DNA from 4 places in the Paenibacillus sp. FSL K6-1566 genome. Region 3 is predicted to be linked to each of the others. Evidence: riboswitches for the same ligand, from Rfam matches in the RefSeq annotation. Region 3 holds a riboswitch; each other region holds the start of a gene.
The links. Region 3 has a riboswitch for thiamine pyrophosphate ahead of tenA (thiaminase II). Riboswitches for the same ligand answer to the same signal wherever they lie in the genome.
Positions count from the first base shown of each region.

Region 1: linked by a shared signal. The riboswitch ahead of NST08_RS24355 (ECF transporter S component) and the one ahead of tenA (thiaminase II) in region 3 are both predicted to bind thiamine pyrophosphate.
Region 2: linked by a shared signal. The riboswitch ahead of NST08_RS02620 (ABC transporter substrate-binding protein) and the one ahead of tenA (thiaminase II) in region 3 are both predicted to bind thiamine pyrophosphate.
Region 4: linked by a shared signal. The riboswitch ahead of NST08_RS19615 (YkoF family thiamine/hydroxymethylpyrimidine-binding protein) and the one ahead of tenA (thiaminase II) in region 3 are both predicted to bind thiamine pyrophosphate.

Region 1 is NZ_JBBOSR010000001.1:5,461,124-5,468,438, forward strand. It holds gene NST08_RS24345 (energy-coupling factor transporter transmembrane component T family protein) at 1-720, opposite strand, end outside; gene NST08_RS24350 (ABC transporter ATP-binding protein) at 717-2,513, opposite strand; gene NST08_RS24355 (ECF transporter S component) at 2,506-3,126, opposite strand; TPP riboswitch at 3,234-3,346, opposite strand; gene asd (archaetidylserine decarboxylase) at 3,515-4,360, shown strand; gene NST08_RS24365 (SDR family oxidoreductase) at 4,441-5,292, opposite strand; gene NST08_RS24370 (hypothetical protein) at 5,676-5,798, opposite strand; gene NST08_RS24375 (helix-turn-helix domain-containing protein) at 5,935-6,720, opposite strand; gene pdxR (MocR-like pyridoxine biosynthesis transcription factor PdxR) at 6,744-7,315, opposite strand, start outside.
Region 2 is NZ_JBBOSR010000001.1:594,966-602,280, reverse strand. It holds gene NST08_RS02630 (GGDEF domain-containing protein) at 1-922, opposite strand, end outside; gene NST08_RS02625 (VOC family protein) at 1,225-1,608, shown strand; TPP riboswitch at 1,808-1,919, shown strand; gene NST08_RS02620 (ABC transporter substrate-binding protein) at 2,040-3,080, shown strand; gene NST08_RS02615 (thiamine-binding protein) at 3,184-3,477, shown strand; gene NST08_RS02610 (ABC transporter permease) at 3,474-4,229, shown strand; gene NST08_RS02605 (ABC transporter ATP-binding protein) at 4,417-5,247, shown strand; gene NST08_RS02600 (TatD family hydrolase) at 5,594-6,436, shown strand; gene NST08_RS02595 (aspartyl-phosphate phosphatase Spo0E family protein) at 6,572-6,748, opposite strand; gene NST08_RS02590 (extracellular solute-binding protein) at 7,019-7,315, opposite strand, start outside.
Region 3 is NZ_JBBOSR010000001.1:1,316,627-1,323,941, reverse strand. It holds gene NST08_RS05665 (BglG family transcription antiterminator) at 1-77, opposite strand, end outside; gene thiE (thiamine phosphate synthase) at 306-980, opposite strand; gene thiD (bifunctional hydroxymethylpyrimidine kinase/phosphomethylpyrimidine kinase) at 977-1,810, opposite strand; gene thiM (hydroxyethylthiazole kinase) at 1,807-2,658, opposite strand; gene tenA (thiaminase II) at 2,806-3,510, opposite strand; TPP riboswitch at 3,940-4,043, opposite strand; gene NST08_RS05640 (multidrug effflux MFS transporter) at 4,266-5,453, shown strand; gene NST08_RS05635 (ABC transporter substrate-binding protein) at 5,707-6,735, opposite strand; gene NST08_RS05630 (FecCD family ABC transporter permease) at 6,935-7,315, shown strand, end outside.
Region 4 is NZ_JBBOSR010000001.1:4,451,315-4,458,629, reverse strand. It holds gene NST08_RS19640 (NUDIX hydrolase) at 1-337, shown strand, start outside; gene NST08_RS19635 (methyl-accepting chemotaxis protein) at 486-1,736, opposite strand; gene NST08_RS19630 (class I SAM-dependent methyltransferase) at 1,960-2,682, opposite strand; gene NST08_RS19625 (nucleotidyltransferase domain-containing protein) at 2,822-3,520, shown strand; gene NST08_RS19620 (sporulation protein YjcZ) at 3,637-3,735, shown strand; gene NST08_RS19615 (YkoF family thiamine/hydroxymethylpyrimidine-binding protein) at 3,810-4,415, opposite strand; TPP riboswitch at 4,516-4,619, opposite strand; gene NST08_RS19610 (nitroreductase family protein) at 4,794-5,396, opposite strand; gene NST08_RS19605 (ABC transporter permease) at 5,929-6,882, shown strand; gene NST08_RS19600 (iron chelate uptake ABC transporter family permease subunit) at 6,872-7,315, shown strand, end outside.

The sequences.
Region 1 (7,315 bases), 4.1 Mb from region 3:
GATGGTGAGCAGATCATAGCGGGAGTAGCGCGAAGGGTAAAAATAAGTTCTGCGCCGTCCCCGGTCACCGTCAAACCGCTTGGCTTCCATCGCCGCAGCAACCCGGTGCGCCCGGCGGATGCTCTGTGCCAGAAGCGGCACCACATACATCCCTGCCCGGTTCACCGCCCCGCGGACACCGCGGATCGGGACCACTCCCCGCACCTTCAGCGCTTGCCGGCGGATTACATATTCCTCCCACACCATCGGCAGAAGACGGATGGATGCCATGAAGCTGTAGGCATACTTGGGAGCAAGCTTCAGCTTTTGCATCAGGCTGTAGAACAAATCGACCGACGACGTTGTCGTCACCAGCAGAAGACCTTCACAGGCAAAAGCGATGCCTTTAAACCCCAGATGCAATCCACGATAAAAGCTTTCCTCCGATACCTTGAACAGCCCCCATTCCCACCAAACCGTGTCTCCCTTCCCGAACAGCATCATGGAGGATGAGGAAGAGATGAACGCGAGCAGAAACGGAATGAAGAACAGCAGCATCTTCCATGTGCGGACACCGGACAGCGCCAGGAGACATAGCATAAAGATCAGCGCCTGATACGCCACAAAGTCAATGTCATGCGTCAGCACCGTCATCAGGAACAGGGAGCAGACGAGAAACAGCTTCACCACCGGATTTGCCCGGTGCAGCCACGTGATGCGGACCGGATTCCATATATTCATGACCTCACCTCCGCGTACGGTCTGCCTGAAGATTCCTTGTTGTCCTCACGGGCGCCAAATTCCTTGGCTTCGTCCTCCGCCCTCATTGGCGGATAACCGTTCTCCTGGAAGCCAGGAGCTCTCCTTGCCGTCAGCCTGGGCGATGCCATGCAGGTAGCCAGCTGCCCTTGACGGATCTCCCAAATATGGGTGGCCGCCTGCTCGGCGATTCGCATCTCGTGGGTAACCATCACGATCGCCGTCCCGGCCTGGCGCAGCCGTTCGCACATCTTAAGAATCGCAAAGGTATTCCGTGCATCCTGGCCAAACGTAGGCTCATCCAGCAGCAGCACCGCCGGCTGTCTGGCCATGGCTGTGGCCACGCTGAGGCGGCGTTTCTGGCCCGTGGATAGCTGGTATGGATGCCGGCTCTCCTTGCCGTCTAGTCCGAATCGCTCCAGCGTCCGGCGGGCCTGCTCAGCCGCCTCATCCGCGGACATGCCGTCCACCAGCAAGGAGTACGCCACCTCATCCGTAACGCGCTCCGTCACGAATTGCAGCTCGGGATTCTGAAATACGAATCCGATTCGGCGGAGCATTCGCTCCCTTTGTTTGCGGTTTCGTCTTCCTTTCCCTAACGGAACCTCCTCCCCGCTGAGGCGGTACGTGCCTTCCGCATTCAGCAGCCCCATCAGGCTCAGAAGCAGCGAGCTCTTCCCCGCTCCGTTCGGCCCCACAATCGCAATAAAATCGCCCGGATACACCTCCGCCCCTTGGACGGTAATAACGGCTTTGTCCCAACGCTTGCCTGAGAACTGGGCCAGCTGAACGGCAGGCTTGATCTGTTCTGCCGACGTAAAGTCCGTTCCGGTAAGCCGTCCGGACTCCTCAACGGAATGGAGCCGCTCCCGGTTCTGTAGCTGAGCGGCTTTTCCCGAATCCCGGGCGAAGGAGTCATCCTGGCGGGATCCGCCGGAGGATACCCCGAGCGGTGCAAATACCTCCCTGCCGGATAGGGACTGCGCATAGTCGTCCCATACGCCGGGATACCAGATGCCGAATTCCTTCAGCTCCCGTGAATAGCGGGCGAATACGTCGGCCGGCGTGCCTTCACCCAGAATCGTCCCATCCGGGCCAAAAAGCACGACCCGGTCTGCATATTCAGCCATCTCCTCAATCCGGTGCTCCACAATGATCAAGGTGCGCCCTGCGGACACGGCCTTCACCGCCGTCCAGATTTGTTCGCGGCCCTCGGGATCGAGCAGCGCCGACGGCTCATCCAGCAGCAGCACCTCCGGCTCCAGCAATAGGGCAGAAGCCAGGGCAAGACGCTGCTTCATCCCTTGCGATAAATGCGCGATTTTGACATGGAGCGACTCCAGCTCCAAGCCGACGGCTTGCAGCGCTGCCTGCATCCGCTCTTCCATCTGCTCCCGTGGAACGCATTGGTTTTCAAGGACGAATGCCAGCTCCTCGTCGACGAACGGCATGCAGAACTGGGTGTCCGGATCCTGGAACACATATCCCCAGGAAACGGGAAGCTTCTGCGCCTCGCATTTCATCGGCACCTCCGTCGCCCGGGGAATCATCCCGCTCAGCACCTGAAGAAGCGTCGATTTGCCGCAGCCGCTTGGACCCAGCAGCAGCACCTTTTCTCCGCGGGCGGCGGAGAACGAAAGATCTTTGAACATCAGCCGCTCCTCGCCCGGGTATTTAAGGCGCAGCCCTTCTACATAAAGCGCCGGTTCCGCCTGGAGATCATTAGGCGCATCCACCGTGTTTCCGAGGTGTACGCCCGTTTGCATTTTAGACATGGCGCGAATCGTCCAGCGCCTCATAGTCTTTTTGCGATGCCGGGCGCAGCAGGGAGGTTACGCCGGTACGCTCCAGCGCTTTGGCGAGGATGAGCATCAGGAGGCCTGCAATGACGGCGCCGCTGAAGATCCGCATGCCGTATTTCGCCAGAAACATCCAGGTCTGTAGATCGTCCGTGTAGCTGTAGAAGAAATCAAGCAGCATCGAGCCGACGGCGGCAGCAGCCCCCGCCAGAGCCACCGTGAAGGCGGAAGAGCTGCGGTAACGGGTTGCGGCAAATACGAGCTCGGCACCCAAGCCTTGAATCAAGCCGTACATCAGCAGCGTAAGCCCCCACCCGCTGCCGAACAGCACTTCGACATGCGCGGCCGCAACCTCTGCAATGATCGCCACGCCAGGTTTCCGGATCAGCAGATAGGCCAGCGTCGCCGCGGCGAACCACATGCCGTACAGCAATTCGTCCGCTTCGAAAAAGAGCGGCTTCAGCAGGTTGTATACCGATCCCCAAAAGTGATACACCACGCCCAGCACCAGCGATACAAGCACCGTCACCAAAATATCGCTCAGTCTAAGCCCTTTTCTGGGTTGAGCCCCCATTATGCCTTGCCTCATCGTTTCCATCGTACAACTTCCCCTCTCCATCGCTATTTTTTGAAATGAAAAAAAAACACAACAAAAAACCGTCTGGAAAACGCGCAGACGGAAATTAGGCCCTAGTATAAGCAGGGGCGGATATTCTCTACGCTGGCATTACCCAGTTCAGATTAACGGTCAACAGCGGATAGCAGCTGCAATCTCAGCCTGATTCACTCAAGCACCCGTATTCCCTATTCGGTTTTATGTTAACTTTAAAATACACAGCCTTTCCTGATTTGGCAAGGGTCTTTTTTTTCTTCAAGGTACGTTTGTTGATTTCCAGCCGATTCTATGTCAATATCAGAATGATTGCTTTTCAAGCATCATCGATAGCTTAGGTCTTTGCACAAAAAAGGAGAATAACATGGCCAAACGATTGCTGCGTCTGATGACTGAGCTCTCCTCCCGTAAGTGGTTGTCCCATTTGGTGGGGCAGTTCTCCCACAGCCGGTTGAGCCGTCATCTGATCCCTGCATTTATTCGAATATATCAAATACCGGCGCATGAAGCGGAGAAAGAGCTGCATGAATACCGCTCGCTCAATGAATTCTTCTCCCGCCGGTTAAAGCTCGGCCTGCGGGCCATAGATACGACCGCTGATGCAATGGTGAGCCCGGTTGATGCGACGATTACCGCCATGGGCACCATCGATACCGGCACCATCCTGAACGTCAAGGGACAGGATTACACCATTGAAGAGCTGCTTGCGCAGTCTCCAAGGTTCGAGAATTATGTGAACGGTTATGCGTTCGTCTTATATTTAAGCCCGACGGATTACCATCGCATTCACGCCCCCGTTACCGGCGTGCAGATCGAGCGGGAGCACCTCAAGGGCAAGGTGTATCCCGTCAACGAGTTTGCCATGACCCATATCCGGTCGGTGCTTAGCCGCAACGAAAGGCTCATTACCTATATCAAGCATGATTTCGGTGAGGTTGCCGTGGTCAAGGTCGGAGCATTGAACGTAAGCAGCATCCGTTATGCCGACGAGAGCGTGACGAAATGGCAGATCGGGGACGAGCTGGCCTACTTCGAATTCGGCTCAACCGTTGTGCTGTTGACCGAGAGCGGCACCTTTACCCCCCGGGGAGATCTCGCTCTCGGGACGACGGTTAAAATGGGCGAGCTGCTCGGCATCCTCCATCCGCCCGCAGACAAGAAGCAGAAGCGGGATGCGTGCTTGGAGCAGGAGCTGTGTATGGAAAAATAAAGAACGTCCTTGCGGATGCCTTCATTCATGACCGCAATGACTCCCGTTGCGTCCCTATCGAACAAGGGCAATGTTAGACCTTATTCTCTTCCCAATAGCCGGACGATCAGCCGCTGAAAGAAGCGGTCGGGCAGCCATGCCTTGATCCGCCCGGTCAGCCGGGTGCTGCGGGGAAGCCGGTACCGGAAGCTCGGATGCTTCATACCGGCGATTCGAGCCACCAACCTTGCAACCTCGAGCGGATCCCCGCTCTTTTTGGCGGTCCGTTCGGAGTATGCCAATACCCGCTTCAGCATCCCGCTGTATGGCGAACCCTCCCTCACCTTCAACTCCCCGAAGCTCTTCCCCCAGATCGGCGTGCCGTAAGCGCCGGGCTGCACCAGCACCACATCGATGCCTAGAGGCATCAATTCCATGGCGAGACTTTCGCCAAGGCCTTCAACGGCAAATTTGGAAGCGGCGTACGGGCCGTAGCCCGGAAAGCCGACAACGCCGCTGATGCTGCTGATCAGAATCATTTTGGATTTACCCGTCCGCCGCATCAACGGCAGCATGCTTTGCGTCACGGAGACGGTTCCGATCACATTGGTCTCGAGCTGTCGTCTCCACTCGCTAAGCGGCACCTCTTCCACGAATCCGCCGACCGCGATGCCTGCGTTATTCACCAGCACATCCAGGCGCCCGAGCTCCTGCTCCACGGAGCGTGCAGCTGCCTGTACCTGCTCTTCGCTGCAAATATCCAGCTCGATCACGCGAATCCGCTCGGCCACACCGAACTTCGCCGCCTGCTGCAGGAGCTCCCCGGCTGCCTCCGGCCTTCGCATCCCGGCTGCGACATCATACCCGCCTTTCGCCAGCTCGATGCTGATCAGCAGTCCGAAGCCGCTGGATGCGCCTGTCACCAGGGCTGTCTTTTGATTCGCCGCTTTCATAAACTCCATCCCCCCAGCTTTCTCAATCATGCAGTCGCCAGTTCCCTGCTTGGCCTTATACCTTGCCGCAACTCGAAAACCTCTTATAAACCGCTTCCGAATATCCGTAAACTGATCATACACGGGGTCGGTCCCAAGCTCAATCGTGAAACTTAGAGCTCGAGCATAAAGCCAAGGGGCATCACGCAAGTCCCATGTAAAAAGAGAGCCCTCCCGGACTCCCTTTTACGTTTAACTTATAAAATAATTCCAACATGGTGCTTCTCACCAACCAGGTATGTACAAGGCACTTGAAGATCACCCGGCTGGGCTGCTAGCTTCGGATCATCGTATATAAAATCGGGGTCACGCCTGTTATCCCCGGACAAAATACTCAGGCTCCATCAAAACCATACATCAAGATGCCCTTGGTTTATGGTCGACTTCATGCGGCGCAGCCGATTTCGAAAAATACTGCCGCCGCCGCGACTGAAAAACCGCCCGCGCACCCGTCTTCTTGGGCTCATTCCCGTACACCCCCTTTCAAAGCTCACTTGCTCTCTATATACCGTAAGCGAGGATTACCCTAAATTGCTTACGTTGAAACCCCGAGGCCCCTTCCGCTTCGCGAAGAGCATGCGTGAACGGTAGGGAGAGGGGGAATCACCTGATTTCGGACGGACTCTTTCCGGTATACTGCTTGAATTGCCGGCTGAAAAAGAAAATGTCGCGATACCCGAGGGCGTCGGCCACTTCCGTGACATTCATTCCCTGGTGCACCAGCAGATGCTGCGCCCGCTCGATCCGCATCTGGATAATATAGGATTGGACCGGCGTACCGATCAGCTCCTTGAATTTGATCGAGAAATAACGCGGGGACAGTCCGGCTCTTGCCGCCAAATCCTCCACGCGATGCGGAATCCCCGGGTGCTGGCGCACATAGTTGGCGATTTCGTGGATCGCCTCCATCAGCTGGTTGCTGGCTTTTTTTACGACAGGCTCATTCAGGTCAGACCGCAGCAGATGAATCATGAGCTGCTTCAGGATAAGCTGGCCCTCTTCTTCCGCCCCGTAAGGCTTGTCCAGATACAACCGGACATACCGGGCCAGCAAATATTCGAAATCCATCGTCTCGCCCAGCTGCCGGTACGGGGCCGGAATGTCCGTAACCGGCTCCTTCACGTCAAAATGTATATATGTTAAAACGAGCGGCTTCTGTGGATTATGCGTCGCGCTGGTATGGTCGCCCGGACGGAACAGAAAGCAGCTTCCTTTACCGATCTCATACGGCTTATCATTCAGTTCCAGCGTACCTTCACCGCTCCATACATAAAACAAATCGTAGTTCTGCATGGGCCGCTCGCGTTTCTGCCACTTCCAGCCCGGCTCGCAGACGATCTTCGCGAGCGCGGGCATTATTACAAAAGAAGACGGCGATGCATTCAGCATCACGTCATTCCCCCTCATCTCTTTTAAAAATATTCTCTCTCCATCATACCCGGTTTTCCGTTTTTTTGCATGTCCGCCCATGCCGAGGCCAAACGGAGAACGCCTGCTTCGATATTTGCCCGCTCCAACTGGGAAAATCCAAAGCATGCGCCGGGCGGACCAGGCGTGCAGCTGTAAACGGTCGCATCGCGAAACAGCACGCCGCGACTGCGCGCGGCTTGGCGAAACGCGTGATACTCGGCGGGCGATTGCAGCCAGTCCGCATACACGTGAAGCCCCGCGTCGCAGGGCCGGAGCCGGAATAAGCCGCCTGCATGAGCGTCCATCGCTTCGCGAAGCGTTCGATACCTCGCGCCGTAGCGCCGGGTCATCCGCCGGAGATGCCGCCCGTAACCGCCGCTGGCGATGAACCGTGCCAACGCCCGCTGCTCCAGCACGCCGGGCGAGATCGGATCATACAGCGACTTGGCCCTGACGACGGCATTCGTAAGACTCGGAGGGAGCACCGCATAACCGATCCGCAGACCGGTGAACATCGTCTTGGAGAAGGAGCCGACGAAGATCACCCTTCCCTCGTCATCGAGCATCTTCAATG
Region 2 (7,315 bases), 720 kb from region 3:
TGAGAATGAAGCAGAGGGTCAAGCCGGTAAATAGACCGCTCCATCCCCCGAACCGATGGGCCATCAGGGCAAACATTCCGCCAAGGACGCTGTAGGGCAGCAAATATCGTACGATCAAGGTTCCTGCCGGCCACGGCTTCTTCTCGGATAGGGATCTCCTCCCCCTTCGAGGCAGCGTTTGTCCACCCGCAAAGCCGATAAAGCATGCAGAGAGGGTGTGCAGCGGATATACATATAGGCCAGCTCCGATGTTCATGAAACTATCAAGAAAGATCCGAAGGACATCCCCGAGCGCAAATGCGCTTCCACCAAGGCACAGGAAGATGACCGCCCGCTTGTGCAGCTGCTTAGTGTTAAAATACACGACCAGCGTAAAGAACATCAGTACGATTCCGCACAGCGGATAGAGCATCGCTCCTCCGGCCGACCTCCAGACGGTATCCGTCCCGCTCTCCATCTCCGGCTTAATGAGATACTCCCACCCCACCGTCATCAAGGTAATCGCAACAATGATGATGTCCAGGGTAAACCGAGCGCCCCGCAGCGGACCCTGCACTCGTCTGAACAGGTAAATCAGGGCACCGGCGAACAATAGAGCTTCCAAGCTCCAGAACAGTTCCGCCAGCCGGATGGATCCGCCAAACACCCCTCCAATCCATTCATCACCCGCATACAGGATGCGCCCTATTGCATCGCCGGCCAATCCGGCTGCAATCAGAAGCCAAAATCTGCGAAGATGGCCTTGCTCATACCGACTGCCAATCACCCCGATCAAATACGCGAATGCGGCTATCGGAGCCATAATGGCTAAGATGCGGTGAAGCAATAAAGCGTCCGGCATCCACAGGGCCAATATCCATTGGATCAATGCGTATCCAATCGCGAGCCGAATATATATGGAATCGGATGGACCCGGGCTCATTCATATCCCTCCCTGAAACAAAAGGTAGGCTTGGTCATTCATGATGAATAGGTCTTTCGAATTAAAGCGTTTCCATATCCAATCATACTTTTAGCCCGAGGAAAAGTAAAGAAAGAAGCGCCCAACAACTGGATATTTATAGGCATATAGGCCGCGTAGAATCGTTATTTGCGGAATTGTCCCGGGATTGTAGTCACTCAATCCCCACTTGACACATGGGGTTTATGTAGTATTATTCTTTCATATCAACGTATCTTTGGTTTTATATCCTAGCATAGTTTCATGGAAGGGGTTCTTGTAAAATGGGACAAAGACGATTGGACCATGTAGGCATTGTCGTAAGGGATCTGGAAGCAACGATCGCTTTCTATACGAAGGTGGTCGGCCTTGAGCTCAAGGACCGTCTGACGCACACGAACGGTGTCATCCAGCTGGCTTTCCTCGGCTTTAACGGCAGCGATGAAACCGAGGTCGAGCTGATTCAAGGATACAGCGACTCCCTTCCTGCGGAGGGAACGGTGCATCACTTTGCCGTCAGCACGGACGACATTGAAGCGGAATATGCACGGGTGAAAGAGCTGGACGTTCCGCATCTGGATGAGGAAATCGTCACGCTGCCCAACGGCTACCGCTATTTCTTCGTGCACGGTCCGGAAGGCGAATGGATTGAATTTTTCCAGCGCTAACAGGCCAGGTCTAAGGTTGCCCGCCCGCATATAGAGACTCCTATGGGTCGCCTGGATCATTCGGGTCTTCCATGCCTGGACAGCCACTCACCCCGGCGACCTATACGAACGTAGAAAATCGCCTTCAGGCATGGGGCGTTCCCGTACTGGACAGGTGCTTCCGGTAGGTCTATAATAACGGAAGTATAACCCGTAACTTCATAAATACCGGGGGAGCTGGAATCGGCCGGCTGAGAGTGTATCCCATAGAGATACTGACCCTTATACCTGATCTGGGTAATGCCAGCGTAGGAAGCCATAGGATTGCGGCTGTTCATAAGCCGTAGTATATACTTACGCCGTCATGCGCTCCGATACGATCGGGGCGTTTTTTGTTGTTGTTATGAAGTTAATACGGAAAATGGAAGACATATAAGGAGAGGAGAAACACGATGAAACAACGTACATGGCTCTCTCTGCTGCTAGCCTGCGTCCTGCTTCTGGTCGCTTCCGGCTGCGGGGCAAGCGGCCAGAACGGCGGAAGCGCGCCCGGCAAGCAAGAGACTGCCGGAGAAGGAGAACAGCCGGCCAAGCTCCGCGATGTCCAATTGATGCTGGACTGGTCGGCGAACACGAACCACACCGGATTATATGCAGCCAAGGAGCTCGGATATTATGAGGAGGAAGGGCTGAACGTGCAAATCGTACAGCCGGGCTCCGGGGGAACCGATGCGATGGTCGCTTCCGGCAACGTACCGTTCGGCATCAGCTATCAGGAGGGCGTAACGCTCGCCCGGACACAGGGGCTGCCGCTGGTTTCGATCGCAGCCATCATTCAGCATAATACGTCCGGATTCGCTGCACCGAAGGATCGGGGCATCAAGAAGGCCTCCGATTTTGAAGGAAAATCCTACGGAGGCTGGGGCTCTCCGATTGAGGAAGCCGTCATGAAATCGATCATGGAGATCGATGGAGCCGATGTGAACAAGGTCAACATCGTGAACATCGGAGACGCCGATTATTTTACGGCGGTTAAGCGGGATATTGATTTCGCCTGGATCTACTATGCCTGGACAGGCATTGAAGCCCAGCTTCGCGGCGAGCCGCTGGACATGATCTACGTGAAGGATTATTCCGAACAGCTGGATTATTATACGCCGGTCATCGTAACGAACGAGAAGCTGATCGCGGATGACCCGGAGCTTGTCAAAGCGTTCATGCGCGCAACGTCCAAAGGCTATCAATATGCGATAGACCATCCGGAAGATGCCGCGGCACTGCTGTCGAAGGCAGTTCCCGACCTGGATGCCGAGCTGGTGCTGGAAAGCCAGAAGTGGCTCAGCCCGCGCTATCAAGATGACGCGCCGCGCTGGGGCGAGCAGAAGGCCGAGGTTTGGTCCGGATATGCCGACTGGATGTTTGAGCGCAAGCTGCTGGAGAAGGAATTGGACGCGGAGCGCGCGTTTACGAATGAGTTTTTGCCTGACAAATAGGAGAAGCACTCCCCGCAGCATTGCAATGCTGCTTCGCGGCTCATCGGCATGAGGCTTAACGGCCGTGCAAATGAGAACCCATATACGAAAGGACGATTGACTCATGGCGAATACACTGCTGAGCATTCAAGTCATTCCGCGTACGCCGGACGGCGGAGACAGCATCCCTTATGTGGATGAAGCCATTAAGGTAATCCAGGATTCCGGCGTCAAATACGAGGTCCATGCTTTGGAAACAACGATGGAAGGCGAGCTGTCCGAGCTGCTCCGCATCGTGGAGCGAATGCATGATGCGCTGGTGAAAGCCGGGAGTCCGAGCATCATCTCCCAAGTCAAAATCGCACATCATCCGCAGGGCATCAGCATGGATAAGCTCACGGAGAAATACCGTCCATGAAAAGCTGGTGGAGCTCGATATGGCCGCCCGTCGTGGCGGTCCTCTTCTTTTTGATCGTGTGGCAGGCTGCGGTCTGGATGTTCGATATCGAGAAATTCATTCTGCCTGCGCCGACGGCTATCGGGCATGAAGCCATCACCGGGGCGTCGGGACTTATGGAACACACCTGGGCTACCCTAAAGTTAACCGTGATCGGATTTGCCATCGGAACCGGTATCGGACTCCTGCTCTCTTTGGCTCTGCACAGGGTCCCTTTTCTCAAAACAGCCCTTTATCCGCTTCTCATCTTAAGCCAGAACGTGCCGACCATCGCCTTGGCCCCGCTCCTCATGATCTGGTTCGGGTTCGGCATGCTGCCGAAGGTCATCGTCATTACGCTCGTTTGCTTCTTCCCCGTAGCCGTAGCGGCCCTCGACGGGCTGGCACGGACCGACCGCACGATGATGAATTATATGCAGATGACGGGAGCCACGCCGTGGCAAATCTTCACCAAGCTGGAGCTTCCGCACGCGCTGCCATCCATCTTCTCCGGGATTCGGATCGCGGCCACGTATTCGGTCATGGGGGCGGTCATCGGGGAATGGATCGGGTCTGACCGGGGAATCGGCTATTATATGATGCTGCAAAAATCCGGGTACCGGACCGATCGCGTATTCGTGGCCATTCTGGTTATCGTGCTGCTCAGCCTGCTCATGGTAGGCGTTATCACCCTGCTGGAGAAACGGCTGATCCGCTGGAACCGGAAGCATTGATTGGCATGGCTTGGCCATATAGATGCTCTCTGCTTCATGAGTTGAACGATTGAACCGGGAGGCGGGGCAAATACATGCAGGGTTCCTCTTGCATCGCGGCTGCTCCCAGCTTTAAATGGTTCTTTCATATTCAGATTACAGATAAGGTTGAAATCAGGGATCTTAATAAAGAAGGGAGGCTGCCCATATGACGCAGCAAGCGCCTGATTCCGTCTTGAATTCGACCGGCGGCGCAGCCGCTCCCCCCGCTCCTGCCCTGGAGGTCCGGGGGATTCGCAAGGTGTTCCGCGAGCGGCGCAGTGAAGTGCATGTGCTGGAGGAGCTGTCGCTTAAGGTGCTTCCCGGGGAATTCGTATCGATCATCGGCCCTTCCGGCAGCGGAAAAAGCACGCTCTTTCACATCATCGGCGGATTGATTGCGCCTGATGCCGGTCAGGTCCTCATGGAGGGACTGGAGGTCACCGGGGAGAAGGGCCGCATCGCTTATATGCCGCAGCAGCCGGCCTTGTTCCCGTGGCGGACGATTGAGGACAACGTCCTGCTGCCGGAGGAGCTCCGGGGGACCTCTAAAGCTTCCGCTCGCGCCCATGCCCGCGCTTGGATGGAACGGGCCGGGCTTGGCGGCTTCGAGCAGGCTTATCCGCATACCCTATCAGGCGGGATGCAGCAGCGCGCGGCATTTCTGCGGGCGCTCATGAGCCCGCAGGAGGTCATGTGCCTCGATGAGCCGTTCAGCGCGCTCGATGCCCTGACCCGAAGCGACATGCAGCGCTGGCTGCTCGATATATGGGAGGACACGCGGCGCTCGGTGCTGATGATCACCCATCATATTGAGGAGGCGCTGCTGCTCTCGGACAGCATCTATATTCTGTCCGCGCGTCCCGGCTCGGTTCTGAAACGGGTCGAGGTTCCGTTCACCCGTCCTCGCCGGGAGGATCTGCTGCTGGATCCGTCCTTCATCGAGCTGAAATCCGAGATTTCAGCCGTGCTGCGGCAGGAGCAGCAGAAACGCAATTGACTAGCAGGGACTGCTATCAGGACGCTGACTTGCTATGCTTCCGGCTGCATTCAAGATGCTGACTTGTTATGTTCCAGCCGCTGTCAGGTGCAGATTTGTTATGCTTCAGCCGATTGTAGGAAATGTTAACTTGCCATTCCTCTTGAAGCTGCTGTATGCTGCATAACAATTTCATTTGATGCGGATTATAGATTCCATTCCTCAGACGGAACAGCCGGCTGCATGCATAAGCAAGCGGCCGGCTGTTATAGGTTCCGGCACGGAGCCGGATAAGTAAAGAATAGCTTCTATATAATATATGTAGAGACAAACTGTAAGAACATTGGATACGAAAGGAGGGCTCATTATGGCATCCGGAACAGCTTCAACCTCATTACCGCTTGAACCGTATGATCGAGTGGATATCCCGCTCATCGATACGCATATCCATCTCGACAGCTATTCGCTTGCCGATCAGGAGAGCATCGCCTCGGCGCTCGCGATGGGAAACGTCCAATACATCATCACCGTGTCCATGAATCTGCCCTCTTGCAAACGCAATCTGGAGCTGTCGCGAATCTACGGGGACTCCATTAAGCCTGCTTTCGGCTATCACCCGGAGCAGCCTCTCCCCTCTCCGGACGAAACCGAAGAGCTGCTTCGCTGGATGGAGAACCATGTCCAAGACATGGTGGCGGTCGGGGAGGTCGGCCTCCCCTATTATGCAAGACTGGAGGCGGAGTCAGCAGGACATTCGTGGGACAACGCGCCTTATATCGAGCTGCTCGAAAGATTCGTCGCCTTTGCGAAGAAGCACGATAAACCGATCATTCTGCACGCCGTGTATGAGGAAGCGGATACCGCATGCGATCTGCTCGAAGCCTACGGGATCGCCCGCGCTCATTTTCATTGGTTCAAGGGCTCACGCGATACGTTAGACCGGATGGCCGCAAGCGGCTATCATATCTCCTTTACGCCGGATATCCTTTATGAAGAAGAGATCCGCGATATTGCGAGAATGTATCCTCCGCAGCTGGTCATGACCGAGACGGATGGTCCTTGGCCGTTCGAGGGTCCCCTTCAAGGGCAGACGACCCGACCGGAAATGACCGCCCTTGCCGCTGCCGCTTGGGCCGAGCTGCAGGGGATTTCCGAACAGGAAGCGCGCAGACAGCTGTATCGAAATGCCGCACGGCTGTACGGACTATAAAAGCGAACGATACATGCTGGCCGAAGGCAGCTTTTCGTTGGTTTCGACGGTTGATATACTATCCATGGTTCGCGAAGTAATGTGAAATCGGAATCTATGAATCTTGCGTTTCGGTAAACCGCTTCAAGTCAATCTTTATGCAATCGGCTTGTCCTCCCGAAGGAAGCGGTTATACTGATTAATCAGCTCGTCCAGCACCGCCGATTGCTCGAGGACCTTGGGATGATTAAAATCACGATATCGCTGCTTCATCTTATGAAGCTTATTTCTCTCTCGCTCGATATCAAATTTCATGCCGTCCTTCGTTTTCATGATTTATGCCTCCCTTATGTAATATTTTATACTTTAATGTAAAATTCTAGAATGTTTGATGTTAGACATCAGGGAGGCATAACACAGAGGCTCGGAAGCCTGTTATAATACGGAATAATCACTGCAGGGCTTGAAGTAGCGCGCCCCTTCACATAAAAACAAGGCCGTCCATGAGCAGAGTCTTCTCTGCCCGGACGGCCTTTTTCATATATAGATGCGAGTTCAAGTCGCCGGCTTTTCAGCACCGAAATTTGAACAGCCTCTATAAAATTATTTCAGGTACTTCTCCTGGTACGCCTTAGTCATTTCTTCCGTAATTTCCGCCATCTTCGGATCATTCTTGATCGTTTCGATCAATTGATCATACGCTTCAATCGGCTCCTTGCCCGTAATGACCATGACGCGCATGTCTTCCACTTTCTTGGAGATTTCAGGATAATATTTATTATACGCCTCCGAATACAGCTCTGCCGAAGGATTCGGCACCTTGACCGTCTTGCGCTCCGTTACGATCTCCACGTTGCGCTGATATACCTCATCCGGCATCCCCACGGCGCTGATCGCCAT
Region 3 (7,315 bases):
GCGAGATCCTGAACGAGCCATTGGCGGTTCGTTTCCATTAACAAGTTGCGAAAAATCTCTTTTTGCCTGTTATTCATTCCGGTCTCCTATTCAGCTTATTGGGAGAGCTCACGCTTCGTAGAGCAGGTACATCGTCCTACGTATATCATATCCGGGTCGCTATGGCAATCTGAACGGGGACGTTACACGGGAAGGGAGCTATAAAAGGGCTTGTTGACAGGAAAACGGAGCGAGCGGTAAACCAAACAAGGATGCCTCAAAAGTCGGCACCCTTGTTCTTGATCCGCTTATAATCCTCGTACAACTTAAGAAATCCCTTCGGCTCCTCGGCGTATCTTTCCCATAAAAGCCTCCACAGCCTCCTGCGCCGACGCCGCTCCCGTCACGGCGGATATCACCGCGACGCCATCCGCACCCGCTCCAATCACTTCCTCCACGCGCTCCACGGTAATCCCGCCAATGCCAACGATCGGCAATCGGATTCCAGCTTCGCGCAGCTCACGGAGAATTGCCGGGCCTTGCGCAGCCTTGGCATCATCCTTTGAGCGGGTCGGATAGATCGGTCCGATGCCAAGATAATCGGCACCATGGAGGATCGCGCGCCGGGCTTCCTCCACCGTATGCGCCGAGACGCCCAGCATCCGGTTGCCGATCCGTTCACGTACCGAAGCCGCAGATTCGTCGTCCTGGCCGATATGCACGCCGTCGGCGTCCAGCTTCAGTGCCAGCTCTACATCGTCATTGACGATGAAGGGTACGCGTGCTTGCCGGCACTGCTCCTGGATCCGGCGAGCCAGCCGGAGCATCGGCTCCCCGTTGAGTGCTCCATGTCCCTTCTCACGAAATTGGACCATGGTTGCGCCTCCAGCCAACGCCTCCTGCACGACCAAGCTAGGCTCGACGATGCAGTTCACGCTGCCGAGCACGAGGTACATCCGCAGATGCCGCCTCATCATCTCAGGTGCCACTCTGCCTGTCATTGCAGCACCTCCTGACGGCGGCGATTGTATGCCCAATGATTGGTCGGGCCCTGTCCCTGCCCCAAGTTTAATCCGTCCTCAATGGCCGCTTGAATGAATAAACGCCCGCTCTGAATCGCATCGAAGGCGCTCAAGCCCTGGGCCAGACCTGCCGTAATGGCTGCAGAGAACGTACAGCCGGTCCCATGCGTATGAACGGTGTTCACGCGCTTGGCGCTGAGTTCCGTAAAGCCGGTGCCGTCATATACCAGATCCACCACCTGATCTCCATCCTCCTCGAAGCTGCCATGACCGCCCTTGATGATGACGATCCGCGGACCGAGCCCGCCGATGCGGCGAGCCGCTTCCCGGCAGTCATGCCTCGTGCGGATTCCCATTCCCGCCAGCACCTCCGCCTCCGGAATATTAGGCGTCACCACCATCGCCAAGGGAAGCAGCTCCCGCTTTAGTGCATCAACCGCTTCAGTACGCAGCAGCTCCGCACCGCCCTTGGCGATCATCACGGGATCGACAACGACGTTCTCCCAGCCAAACGACCGGATCTTAGCGCTGACCAGGCGGATAACATCCGCATGAAACAGCATCCCGGTCTTTAAGGCGTCCACGCCGATATCGCCGCCCACCGCCTCGATCTGCTCCGCCGCCGCTTCCGGCGGGAGCGGATAGACGCCATGGACGCCCAATGTATTCTGCACCGTTACTGCAGTCAATGCCGACATGCCGAATACGCCCAGCTCCTGGAACGTCTTCAGATCCGCTTGAATACCTGCGCCGCCCCCGCTGTCGGACCCGGCAATCGTCAGCGCTCTCGGAATCCGCGCGTCTGTCATCGGGACACGCTCCCTTCCGTCAGGATGTCCGCTTCGCGGACCGACGCGTGCCCTTCGAGCGAACCGGAGTGGAGCTTTGCAAGCTCATCCAAGAAGGCGATCTGGAAGCTGCCCGGCCCGAGTCCGGCCGTTTGCTCGGCCGCGCGGGCGGCTGCTGCCCCATAGAAGGCAAGGCCAGCCGTCCCCGCCAGCAGCAAATCCGGCTCCACAGCGGCGAAGGCCCCGAGCACGGACGTGAGCAGGCAGCCCGCTCCGGTTACTTTCGTCAGCATCGCATGCCCGCCGCGTATGATTCGCGCCGAAACACCATCGCTGATCACGTCCTCCTCTCCCGTAATGGCCACCACCGTATTTAGCCGCTGTGCAGCCCGCAGCGCCAGCTCCAAGTTCCCGCCGGACGCAGAGTCGTCTGCATCGACCCCCTTGATCACCCGGACTTCGCCGATCAGATTGGCAACCTCGGCCGCATTGCCCCGCACCAGGGAAACCTTCACTTCACGCATGATCCGCAGGGCCGAATCGGTCCGAAACGGCGTGGCCCCCGCTCCTACCGGATCGAGGAGAACCGGGACGCGATGCGTATTGGCAGATTGCCCGGCAATGATCATCGCATCCACTTGTTCGCGGGACAACGTGCCGATGTTGAGCACGAGCGCTCCGGCAATTTGGGCCATATCCGCCACCTCGTCGGGGGAAAATGCCATTACCGGCGACGCGCCCAGCGCGTATAAGCCGTTGGCCGTAAAATTCGTAACCACCACATTGGTCATGTTATGGACAAGAGGCTTCTGCTGCTGCACCTTCGTTAAAAGCCCCGCAAGCTCCGAATCCCATGTATTTCCGCTCATTGCCATCATCCTTTCCCATTCTTTTCTTGGTTTTTGGCATATGACATACGACATATGAAACCCATAATCTCATCTCAACCCGAATTCTGATTCATTCTCAAAATGCATGACCTTTCGTAACCCCTGTCTGTCCCATAACTCAAATGCTCAGCGCCCATACCCCTTGGCATCGACCAACGGCTGGAACGGCACGGGCCATTCCTCCTGCTTGTAAGCCATGTCCCAGAACATATACTCCAGCTGGCAGCTCAGCATGAAATGCTCGCGCATCCGCTCGCGCTCCTTCATCGTCGCTCCTTCCGCCCACGCATCCACACGGCCAAGGAACTTCCCTGCCGCATCCTCCCCTCGATTCCCGTAAAAATGAATCCATTCATGGAACGGATGGGTGCGATCCGGCTTAACTTCATCCAGCAGTCTGCGGCCGATCTCATAATACGTCCACGGACAAGGAAGCAGGACCGCCATAATTTCGCCGAGGGTTCCCTCGTGCGCAACGGTCAGCATGTGACGGATGTAATGGTGCGCAGACGGGGCAAGAGGGTAGCCCTGGAGCTGCTCATAGTTCACTCCCGCGACCGAGCAGAAATTTTGATGCGGATGCACCTCGCTGTTGAGGATAAACGCAATCTGTTCGTTGAACGCCGCCATATCCTCCCGCCTCGTGCACTTGGATATGGCGACGCCATAAATGCGAATGTAGGCATTCAAATACTCGAAGTCCTGCTTCACATAGTGAATCAGCTGTTCGCTGTCCAGCTTCCCGGCGGCAATTCCCCGCACGAAGGGATGGTTTATGATCGCCTCGAAAATTCCGTCCGCCTGCTGGCGAAGCTCTTGAGTAAACGTCATGGTTTTCCCCACCTCCATCTTGAAATGAAGAGCAGGAAGTCCTCCTAGCGACCCGGCAATCCCGGTAATCCGGGCAATCCTGGCATTGGCAGCCAAGCATCCATTGCATGTCCCGCAAACCTACGCATACCGTGCATCCTTTTCATATCAGCAACGGTTGCATCCGGGAAACTTTGCAGATCCGGCAGCCGTTGTACCCGGCTACATGTGTATATCCGGCAACCCTTTATGTACACGGCCAACCCTTTATGCACGGCATATGGCAACCTTGCATGCTGCTAGCTCGTACTCGTGCGCTATCGTGCTGGGCAACGAAGATGCAGAAAATTTACGTTCTTCGGAGCATGACAAACAAAGCCGCCCCGAAAAACGGAGCGGCTTCAGCAATAGTCCTCTTGCCCGGAAGAAGCAGGCGCAAAAAGGACTCTATCCGTGAAGGCTCCACTTTCCTACGCTAGTACGAACTAGATCAGGTTCAAAGGGTCCAAGATACGCTCTTGTCTCAGCCGCTGACGGCTCCCCTAGTGGACTTCCTATTCTATTGACTATTACTGTACATAGGTTTGGCGGTGGTGTCAAACGTTTCCGTGTTTGCTGCAATACTCGGTAGATATAACCCCCTAACCCCCTTATTCCAGAAAAAAAGGTGACCGTTCATGCTTTCATTCGCAAGACTAACGAAGTGCAAACCCCCGATCCCGTAATTTCTTTGCCAGCGAACTTGAGATTTTTGAATGATAAGGGGGATATTAGCTGTGCAAAGAAAAATCTCAACTCCTTCCATATGGTTGTTCATGATCCTGGTGGGTTTTCCACAGATCAGTGAAACGATATATACACCTTCATTACCGGACATTGCCCATCAATTGGGCGCTAGCAATAATGCGGTCCAGCTAACGCTCAGCATTTACTTTCTGGGTTTTGCGCTCGGCGTTTTTTGCTGGGGAAGGCTTTCCGACTCCATCGGACGGCGGCCGGCCATGCTGTGGGGCATCCTGGTTTATGGGATCGGCAGCTTGGGCTGTTATCTGTCAGGCTCAGTCGAATGGCTATTCGCGAGTCGATTCGTTCAGGCATTCGGTGCCAGCACCGGTTCTGTCGTCACGCAGACCATTTTGCGCGAGAGTATCGATGGAGCCAAGCGTCATGCGGTATTTGCCCAAATATCAGCAGTGCTTGCGTTTACGCCTGCCCTAGGGCCTCTTATTGGCGGATGGGTAGATCAATTGTTAGGTTTCAGAGGGGTATTCTTGACGCTCGTTCTGATGAGCGCAGCCATTTGGGCCTATACATGGACTTCTCTGCCTGAGACCAGAGTGACGGCTGCTTCCAAGATAAACACCCTATCCGTTGCCAAGCGTCTGCTCTTCGACCGTAACGTATGGGGATTCGGGTTTCTCATTGGAGCAACGAACGGCATATTATTCAGTTATTATGCGGAGGCCCCGTTTATTTTTATTGAGTTTTTTCAGATGAGTCCCGGCAGGTTTGGTTTCTTCGGCATCTTTGTTGCGCTCTCATCTATAATGGGTGCCATGCTGTCGAAAAGACTGCTGAAAAGGCTCCAGGCTGAGCAAATTATCGTGATTGGCACGCTCTTTACGATGGTGGGAGCTCTTGGTCTTACAGCACTTGCGGCTACCGGCATCAAGGTCTCCTTCTTTGATCTTGTGCTTATGGTAGCATGTATTTTCGTTCTTCTGCTCGGGATCGGAATGGCGATACCCAATTGCCTAAGTCTGGCGCTTACGTCTTATCCAGATGTGCTCGGCACTGCAGGAGCGATCTTCGGATTGGGTTATTACGTTGTCGTCAGCCTGATCACCACGGGCATGAGCGTTCTTCACAATGGTTCGTTAATGATGATGCCTTTGTATTTTCTAGGCCTGTCCATTGCCATGATCTTTGTGAGCAAAAGGCTTGCCGGAAATGAGCCGAGGTAGTAATCGGCATATACTGTAGTAATCTTTAAGAAAGTTATTAATAGAAGCTGTCCCTTTCGTTATCTAAGATGGGGCAGCTTCTTCTTTTTATTGAAATTGTACAGGCACAGAAATAAAATGTTATGCTGGATTCTGTCAAACACAGATAAACGGACATATGGACAAACGAAAGCAGCCTGTTGAGCGGACTCAACAGGCTGCTTTTACTAGTATCCCATCATACTCTCTATATAAAATGGGGGCAGGACACGATTTATTTCTCCAAGCCGTAAAATTCATACAGCTGATCAATCATCAGGTTTGCCGCCAGAATGCCACCTGCGGTGTTCCAAATCGCGTCATCGACCTTATGGGCTTGACCGTTCTTAACGACGTTCAGGTTTTTCCACAACGGATCGTTGACCCATTCCTGCTCGGTCTGGTTGGCGCCGCCGTCGCCGGTTTCGTACGTGAAGTAGAACAGTCTGTCGGCATCCACCTCAGGAAGCCGTTCCTTCGTAATCTCGTCCACGAAATTGTCCTTCGCGTTCTTCGTCATCTCATTACGTGCGATGCCGATCTGATCGAAAATAACCCCCGAGAAGGTGTTCGTATGGTAAACGCGCGTCTTTCCGGCCATGAAGCGCACCACAGAAACGGTCTCATCCAGCTTGCTTCCGGCTTTCTCCTTGAAATCCTGAATACGCTGGTCGTACGCCGCGAGAAGCTCTTCCCCTTCGCTTACCTTATTCACTGCCTGTGCGTAGAGCTTGAAGTTGTTCTGCCATTCTCCGCGAAGATCCTCCGCAAATACCGTCGGCGCGATCGCCTTCAGCTGCTCATACACTTTCTCCTGACGCATTTTGTTGCCGATGATCAGGTCAGGCTGCAGTCCGGCAATCAGTTCAATGTTAGGCTGGCTCTCCTCGCCGACCACGGTAACGCCTTCCATCTGGTCTTTAATATGCGGGTACCACGGATCGCCTGTCCAGGATTTAACGGCGCCCACCGGCTTCACGCCCAGTGCGAGCAAGGCTTCCGTTCCTTCGTTCGTAAGGACGACCACTTTTTGCGGCGTGCCCTTGATCGTTTCGGTTCCCATCGCATGCACCACTTCGTACGAATCGCCGGATGCACCGGAGCCGTTATTCGCAGGAGCCGTTCCGCTTTCTCCGTTCGATGGCTGGCTTGCATTATTCTGCGTCCCATTCGATCCGCAGCCTGCGAGTATGACAACCATAATAAGCGCCAGCAAGCTCCATTTCAGGCTTCGGCCCGGTTTCTTAGCTGTTCCTTGTCCCATTCCTATCGTAATCCCCCTCATATCATTTCCGCTTTATTGAAAATCATTATCACTTACCGATTCAAAACTATAACGGTTTCCAGCAAAAATATCAATATATTTTTTGAGAATGATTATCAAGTTCATTGACAGATCGGCTCCCTTTCACCTAAAATTCATATGAACTTAATAATCCATGAACTTAAGAAAGTGAGTATATATGCGCTTACTCGGACTATTGATATCGCTGCTGGCGCTTGCCGCCGCGATGATGGGCAGCATCGCGTTCGGCGTAACGAACATTCCGCTAACGGAAGTATGGAACTCGTTCGCTCACTATAATGGCGGCAACGAGCATCTCATCATCCTGACCGCAAGGGTTCCCCGGGCACTCATCGCAGCAGCCGTAGGGGCGAGCCTCGCAATCGCAGGCGCGTTGATGCAGGTCATCACCCGCAACCCTATTGCATCGCCCAGCACGCTAGGCGTGAATGCCGGTGCAGCCTTCTTCATTATTATGGCCGCAGGCTGGCTCGGGGTTGACGGGCTGCAAGCATTTACCTTGGTGGCCCTGATCGGCGCCGCTGTCAGCGGAGGCATC
Region 4 (7,315 bases), 3.1 Mb from region 3:
GCAGCGTGAATTTCTGGAGGAGACAGGCCTATCGTCCGTCCAGGGAACGATTCGGACTGCGGTCTCCTATACGATGATCTATCAATATGATGAGAACAGGCTGGAGGAGCTCCATCATATCGGGATCATCTATGATGTTCAGCTGGCGGATGAGCCGGCAGGTTTGAAATCGGAAGGGGACGGCGAGGATTCGTTAGGCGCGGCATGGATTCCGCTGGAGCAGCTGAGCGGGCTGCCGCTGACGCCGTTTGCGGAGATGATGGCTGAACAGATCATGGGCGAGGACGATAAGCGGATCACGAAGAATGATCTCAAGCCGCACATGAGCGAGGAATAATTGGTTTTTCCAAAGTATTTTCTTGTGAAACGTAAAATACGGCTTCCGCGATCCAGGATCATCGAACCAGGAGGAGCATCGTGAAATGCAAAAAGCAGGCCCGAATCGGAGTGAAGCCGATTCAGGCCTGCTTCTGTATGTAATTCAGCTAGAATTTGAAAATATTGATCGTCTTCTGCAGCTGGAAGACAGCGTTGTTCATTGCCTCTGCTTCTTCGGCCATCTTCTTGATTGAGGTAATCCCCTCGTTCATGGAGGCGGATACCTGCTCCGTCCCTGCTGCGGACTGCTGGGTAATGGCCGAAATGTTCTGAATGGCGGCGGATATGCTCTGCGCGCTCTCCAGCATGGACTCGCTTTCCTTGGAGAAGGCGGCAATCTGCTCGGTGATGTACTGCACGCTGCTTACGATCTGCATGAAGACTTCCTCGGCTTCCCGGATCAGCTCCGTTTGTTGGCGCACGACATCCTCATTGATCTTAATGTTCTGGGTCGCATGCTTAATGTCTGCCTCAATGCTGCGAACCAGATTGAACACTTCACGCGTGGAGGAGGTCGATTCCTCCGCGAGCTTTCGAACCTCCTGGGCTACAACGGCAAAGCCGGCGCCGTGCTCGCCGGCACGGGCCGCCTCGATTGAAGCGTTTAATGACAGCAGATTCGTCTGATCGGCCAGCTCGGATATCGTTTCGGTAATTTTCGTAATGCCTTTGGCGTTTCGCGCGAGCGCATCAATGGATTCGGATACTTTGGCCGTTGCCTCGATATTTCGCAGCATGCCGGCCGATTGCCGGGATACCGATTCTCTTCCTTGCTCCACCAGCTGCAAAGTTGCCATCGACCGGGAGTTCATTTCATGGGTTGAGTGGGTGTAATTGCCGACCTTCTCCTCGATTTCCTTGATCGAGTCGGTCATTGCGGACACGTCCTCCGATATTTCGCCTGCTCCGACGGCCAGCTCTCCTGCAGAAAGCGATACCTGGTTCATGACCTGGATAAGCTCCTGATTTTTCGTTGATATATTCCGGCTTGAAGCCATGACGCTGCGGGTGATGTCGGAGGTTTCCTGAAGGATTTTGCGGAGCTTGTCCACCATGCTGTTGAAGGTTCTGCTGAGATCATTCATTCCGCCCATCTCTTCTACCTGGAAGGTAAAATCTCCTTTGGCAATTTTGGCGGAGACGCTGGAGATTTCGGAGAACGTGCTCGTAAGCGCTCTCTCAATGACACGGGAAAGTGGATAAGTGAGTCCGATTAGCACCGCAACAAGTACGATACCAATGACCGCTTTGCCTACGAGTATAAAGGCGATCAGCATTGGAAGCGCGAACAAGGCGGCAATGAGATAACAGGCTGCTGTGATTTTTTGAGCGATCGGGAGTCTGTTGAACCATGCCATACGAATGAATCCTCCTCAAGCTATATAGGATATTTTTACCATGATTATATCATCGTGCGACAAAAGTAGATACAAGGAATTACAAAATTTTCAATCAGGTGAGTCTAAAGACCCTGAATGAAACCCGGAAGATTCTGATCTAATGTTATCCTCGTACAGAACTCGTGAAAAAGAGAGCGGATTTGTGAACGCTTATGCGCTACAAACCCGCTCCAACGATTGTCTATTTCTCTGCCCGGAACAATGCGGAGGCCAAATATTCGGTGTTATCGAGAATCATGCGGTCATGCTTGAAGACCGTCTCCCAGAGTGCAAGGTCGAGCAATATTCCTTTATCCCGCTGCTCATAGGCATCCAGATGGCGTGTCTGTTCCTCCTTCAACTTCTCGTTGAAATGATTGTATTCCAGCACCTCGGCCTGCTTGAAGCCGCTGCCCAGCAGCGCATCGCGCCATTTCTCCCGGTCCATGAGGCGGGGGATGCCGAAGAAGGCAAGCAGCTCGTTGAGCTGCGGTTCAGGCATGCTCTTATCCAGAATCAGCTCCCTGTCCATTAAAATTCCGCCGGCATCCAGAACGCGGTAATATTCCGGAATGGAGCGCGACGTATCGGTGAAGACGGTGACCGACTCGGCCAGAATGACATCGAATTGATTGTCCGGAAAAGGCAGCGAGCATACGTCTGCCTGAAGAAATTCCACATCACTGCCCATCGCCGCTGCTCTTGCTTTTGCTTTTGTAATCATATGCTCATTCAGATCAATGGCCGTCACTTGGTAGCCTAGGCCGGCTAGGTGACAGGCCGTTCGGCCGGTTCCGCAGCCAACCTCCAGAATTCGGCTGCTCGGCCTGATAGGGTACGAATTCAGCATTCTCAGAGTGGCCTCGAATCCCCCGGGGTGGGCGCTGCCCATCCCTAATTTGGACAGCATGTTAATGTAATTCATCGAATGGATCCCTACTTTCGTTATCTGCATAAGGATATTTGTTTATTTACCATATGATTGAGGTACGTTTGGGGTTTTCGCTGAATTTACTATTTTGAGCCCTTTTTTTGAAGATATGAGCGGTTTGGGGGAAATACGCATGAAGATGGAGCCGATTCAGGCCGCAAGGAAGGTCGTGTCGGAACAATATCCGGATTGTCTGCTGGCTGTACTGGGGGGCAGTGCTTCCAGGGGAGAGCATAACGAGCACTCAGACCTTGACGTGATCATTGTAGAGAGAGAAGGCGAAGGGCTGAGGAGAAGGACGATTGAAGCTGCCGGCTGGATCGTAGAGCTGTTTATTTTATCTAGCTCCGGCTATCGCGAAGATTTTGACGCAGGCATCGTTGCGGCGAATCCGACGTTGCAGCGGATCATGGCTGAAGGCGTTGTTCTCTGCTCGCTACCGGAAGGGGAAGCCATTCGCGGGGAGGCCCAGGCTGATCTGGATTACGGCCCGCTGCCATTAACGATGTCCGATATTGACGCAGCCCGGTACATGATCACCGAATACATGATGGATCTTAAGCAGGCCAAAGGGGACGGGGAAGCCTGGTTTACCGTTCAAAAAATATCGACTTTGCTCTGCGAGTTTGTCCTGAGGGTGAACCGGCAATGGACGGGGGAAGGGAAGACGCTGTTCCGGCTGGTCTCCGGCTTCGATCCGCATTTTAGCGAGCGGTTGGTGCAAGCGCTGGAGGCGATGTACCGTACCCGGCAATCGCATCAGCTCATGAAGCTGTGCGAGCAGGTTTTGCTCCCTTACGGAGGCCAGCTGCTTGTCGGATATGAAGAATAAGGCCATCGGCTGGGGGAAAAGACAAGCGGTACAGCTGCCGTGACCGTCGTTCTTTCCGGCTCATACCTTAATATGTGATGACATCACGTATTTCAATAAATCCAGGAGGGATCGTCATGAGCGGAGCATATGGTGGAGATGTTTGGGGCACATCAACGGGTATTATACTGGTTCTCTTTATCCTGCTCGTAATCATCTCGCTTGCTTGGGTTTAATTCATCAAGGATACGCGGTGGATAGCACAAGGACTCGGCATATCGCCGGGTCCTTGTCTGCTTAAGCGTGCATATTATACGCTATTCTGCTTTGGCGATGGACTGTGCGCGGAGACGACAGCGGTCATCACGAGGTGGCTGGTATCTGTCTGGATGGCATGCTTGAACGCATCCTCGAGGGATTCGAATACGCGAGTGAGCGTTCCGTCGAGACGGCTTGCGTAATGGACGCTGCCCCCGAAGGTTCCCTTTTCCTTGGCGCGCTGCACTTCTCCGTAGATAATATCCATATAATGCTCGGTTCCGAGCGGATACAAGGCGAACTGGCAGGCGGTTTCAATATCCGCGTGTGGTCCAAGCTCGCTGTTTAACACCCCGGAATCCTCAGACATATAGACATCCGCATCCGTATCGCCTGGGCAGCCGATGGAGTAGGTCCCATTAAAGACTGTATGTACGCCGGAAGCTGCCGCATGGGCGAATATCGCACGGGTAACGTCAAATACGTGCTCGGCACGTCCGCGAACACAAGTACTGACATCATCGGTATGAATCCATACCTTATCCGTATGCACAGACTCCAACGCCCCCACAATCACTTCGACGAAGCGGTCCGTCATCGGAAATACCGAGAACCGGCAGCCAACAATCCGGCTGGTTCCGCATGCTAACTCATTCATTGTAGATTCCTCCTGCAGCATAAATTTGAGAACGCAAAATAACGCAAAAAAACCGCACCTTAAGGGATAAGTGCGGCGATGTCTACGCGAAAAAAACATAAACATGAACGCTACACTTCCCCACGCTAGCATGACCTAGATCGGGTAGTAAGGGTTAACGGCGGTTCCGCCGTTTCTCAGCACAAGGCACCCCTAGTACAGCAACACAAGATATGAAATTTTGCTTTGATTCCGGCCGGTCCAAGCTTTCGAAAGAGGGCGGCTTCTTACCTGGTAATTGTAACGTCTCGGCATCGAAAAAACAATGGCACCGCAGCAAAAAGCCGCCATGAGGAGCTTTAATAGGCTTCCTGATGGCGGCTCTTTGTCTTGTTTCGCTTACTTGTAAACTTTCACGCGATCTTCAAGCGGAGCAAATTCTTTGTCCCCTGGCTCAGCAGCCGGCTTGCCGAATGGCATTTGTGCAATCAGCTTCCAGTTTTCAGGAATGTTCCATTCAGCTTTTACTTTTTCGTCGATCAGCGGGTTGTAATGCTGCAGGGAAGCACCAAGTCCTTCGGCTTCCAGCATTGTCCAAACGACGAGCTGAAGCATGCCGTTCGACTGATTCGCCCATACCGGGAAGTTGTCGGCATAGAGCGCAAAGTTTTGCTGAAGCCCTGCGATGACATCGTTGTCCTCGAAGAACAGCACGGTGCCATAGCCTGCGCGGAAAGAGGCCATTTTCTCAGCGGTGGATTTGAATGCTTGCTCGTCGCCCACCACTTCCTTCAGAATGCCTTCCGTAATATTCCACAGCTTGTCATGCTGCTCACCAAGCAGAACGACCGCGCGTGCGCTTTGGGAGTTGAAGGAAGAAGGCGTGTATTTCACGGCATCTTTCACGATTTCTTGGATACGCTCATCGGAGATGACGGAATCCTTGCTGATCGCATAGTAGGAACGGCGATTTTTAAGTGCGGTAAGGAAGTCTTTAGACATGTTGATAAACCCTCCTGAGTCATGGTTTGGATTGCATACGCCTGATAAAAAGATGTCCTATCATTCAAGCAAATATGCATTAAGGTGATCGCTGAAATATGTTGAATTATTATTCCTTAACAACTTACTAATTGTAAGAAATAATACTTCCGTTAGTATGTTATTATATCACATTGGTCATTGTCAACCCTGTGATTGAGAATTTATAGATGAAATACCCCGTGATTGGGAGCTAAAACAGGGGAAGGGATTTTTTATTTCCTATTTATAAGAGAGGGCGAGGAGAACAATGGAAGGATTGAGGACAACAACGGCTAATTTCTGCCAAGCTTCATATTATGAACAATTGATGAACAAATCATGCAAAGATTAAAAATTTAATTGAGTTTGATTCTCAATTATACTTGTCGGTTGAGAATGAGGGTGATATAATGCTTATCAGAACGTAATTGATAATCAATCTCAATGAGAATGATAACTGAATTACGAGCTGACGAAATGATTTAGAGACATATGCATAGAAGGAAGAGCCATGAAGATCATTTACTTAGCCGCAGCCGTTGTGGCGCTTTCCATCGTCTCCTTATTTATCGGAGTCAAGGATATTTCGCCGCTGGACTTATTCTCCATGACGGAACAACAACAGCATATTATGCTCGTCAGCCGCTTGCCGCGTCTAGTCAGTCTAATTCTGGCGGGAGTCAGCATGAGTATCTGCGGATTGATCATGCAGCAGCTTAGCCGCAACAAATTCGTATCGCCGACAACGGCGGGAACCATGGATTCCGCAAGACTGGGAATTCTCGTTGCGATGCTCGTATTTACGACAAGCGGACCGCTTGTGAAAATGCTGGTGGCTTTTGTATTCGCTCTGGCCGGCACGTTTATCTTCATGAAGATCTTGGACCGGATCAAGTTCAAGGATGCGATCTTTATTCCGCTCGTTGGACTCATGTTCGGGAACATCGTAAGCTCGATCGCTACGTTCTTCGCTTATAAATATGATCTCATTCAGAACATGTCCGCATGGCTTCAAGGCGATTTTTCCATGATCATCAAGGGACAGTACGAACTTCTGTATATCAGCGTTCCGCTGGTCATTCTGGCCTACCTGTTCGCCAACAAATTCACGGTTGCCGGCATGGGTGAGGAATTCGCCACGAACCTTGGACTTCATTACCGGCGCGTCGTTAATTTGGGCTTGGTCATTGTAGCGCTGGTAACCGCATCCGTCGTGTTGACGGTCGGCGTGATTCCTTTTCTCGGTTTGATCATACCGAATATTGTAAGCCTGTATCTGGGAGACCATTTGAAAAAAAGCCTTTCCCATACCGCGCTGCTAGGGGCCGGATTCGTTCTGTTCTGCGATATCCTTGGTCGGATCATCATATACCCATACGAAATTCCGATCAGTCTGACCGTGGGCGTGCTCGGAAGCGGTATTTTCATTTACTTACTGATGAGGAGAAAGGCTTATGACTTATAGAGCCAAAATCGGCCTGCTGGCCGCGGTGGCAATTATCCTGGTGGCGGCCTTTCTGTTCATCGATCTTGGCGGCAGTTGGGATTACGCCTTCCCGCGAAGAATTAAGAAGGTGCTGGCCATTATTCTGACCGGCGGGGCGATCGCCCTGTCTACCACGGTGTTCCAAACGGTCACGAATAACCGGATTTTGACGCCGAGCGTCATGGGATTGGATTCTTTATATATTTTGATTCAGACGACAGTCATCTTCGTATTCGGTTCCTTTACGCTGTACAAACTGGGCAGCAACGCAAATTTCCTGATCAATGTCGGGGCCATGATTCTGTTCGCCGGCGTGTTATACCGGCTTCTGTTCCGGAGGGAAGGCAACAATATTTACTTCCTCCTCCTAATCGGCATGATCTTCGGAACCTTGTTCTCCAGCATGTCCTCC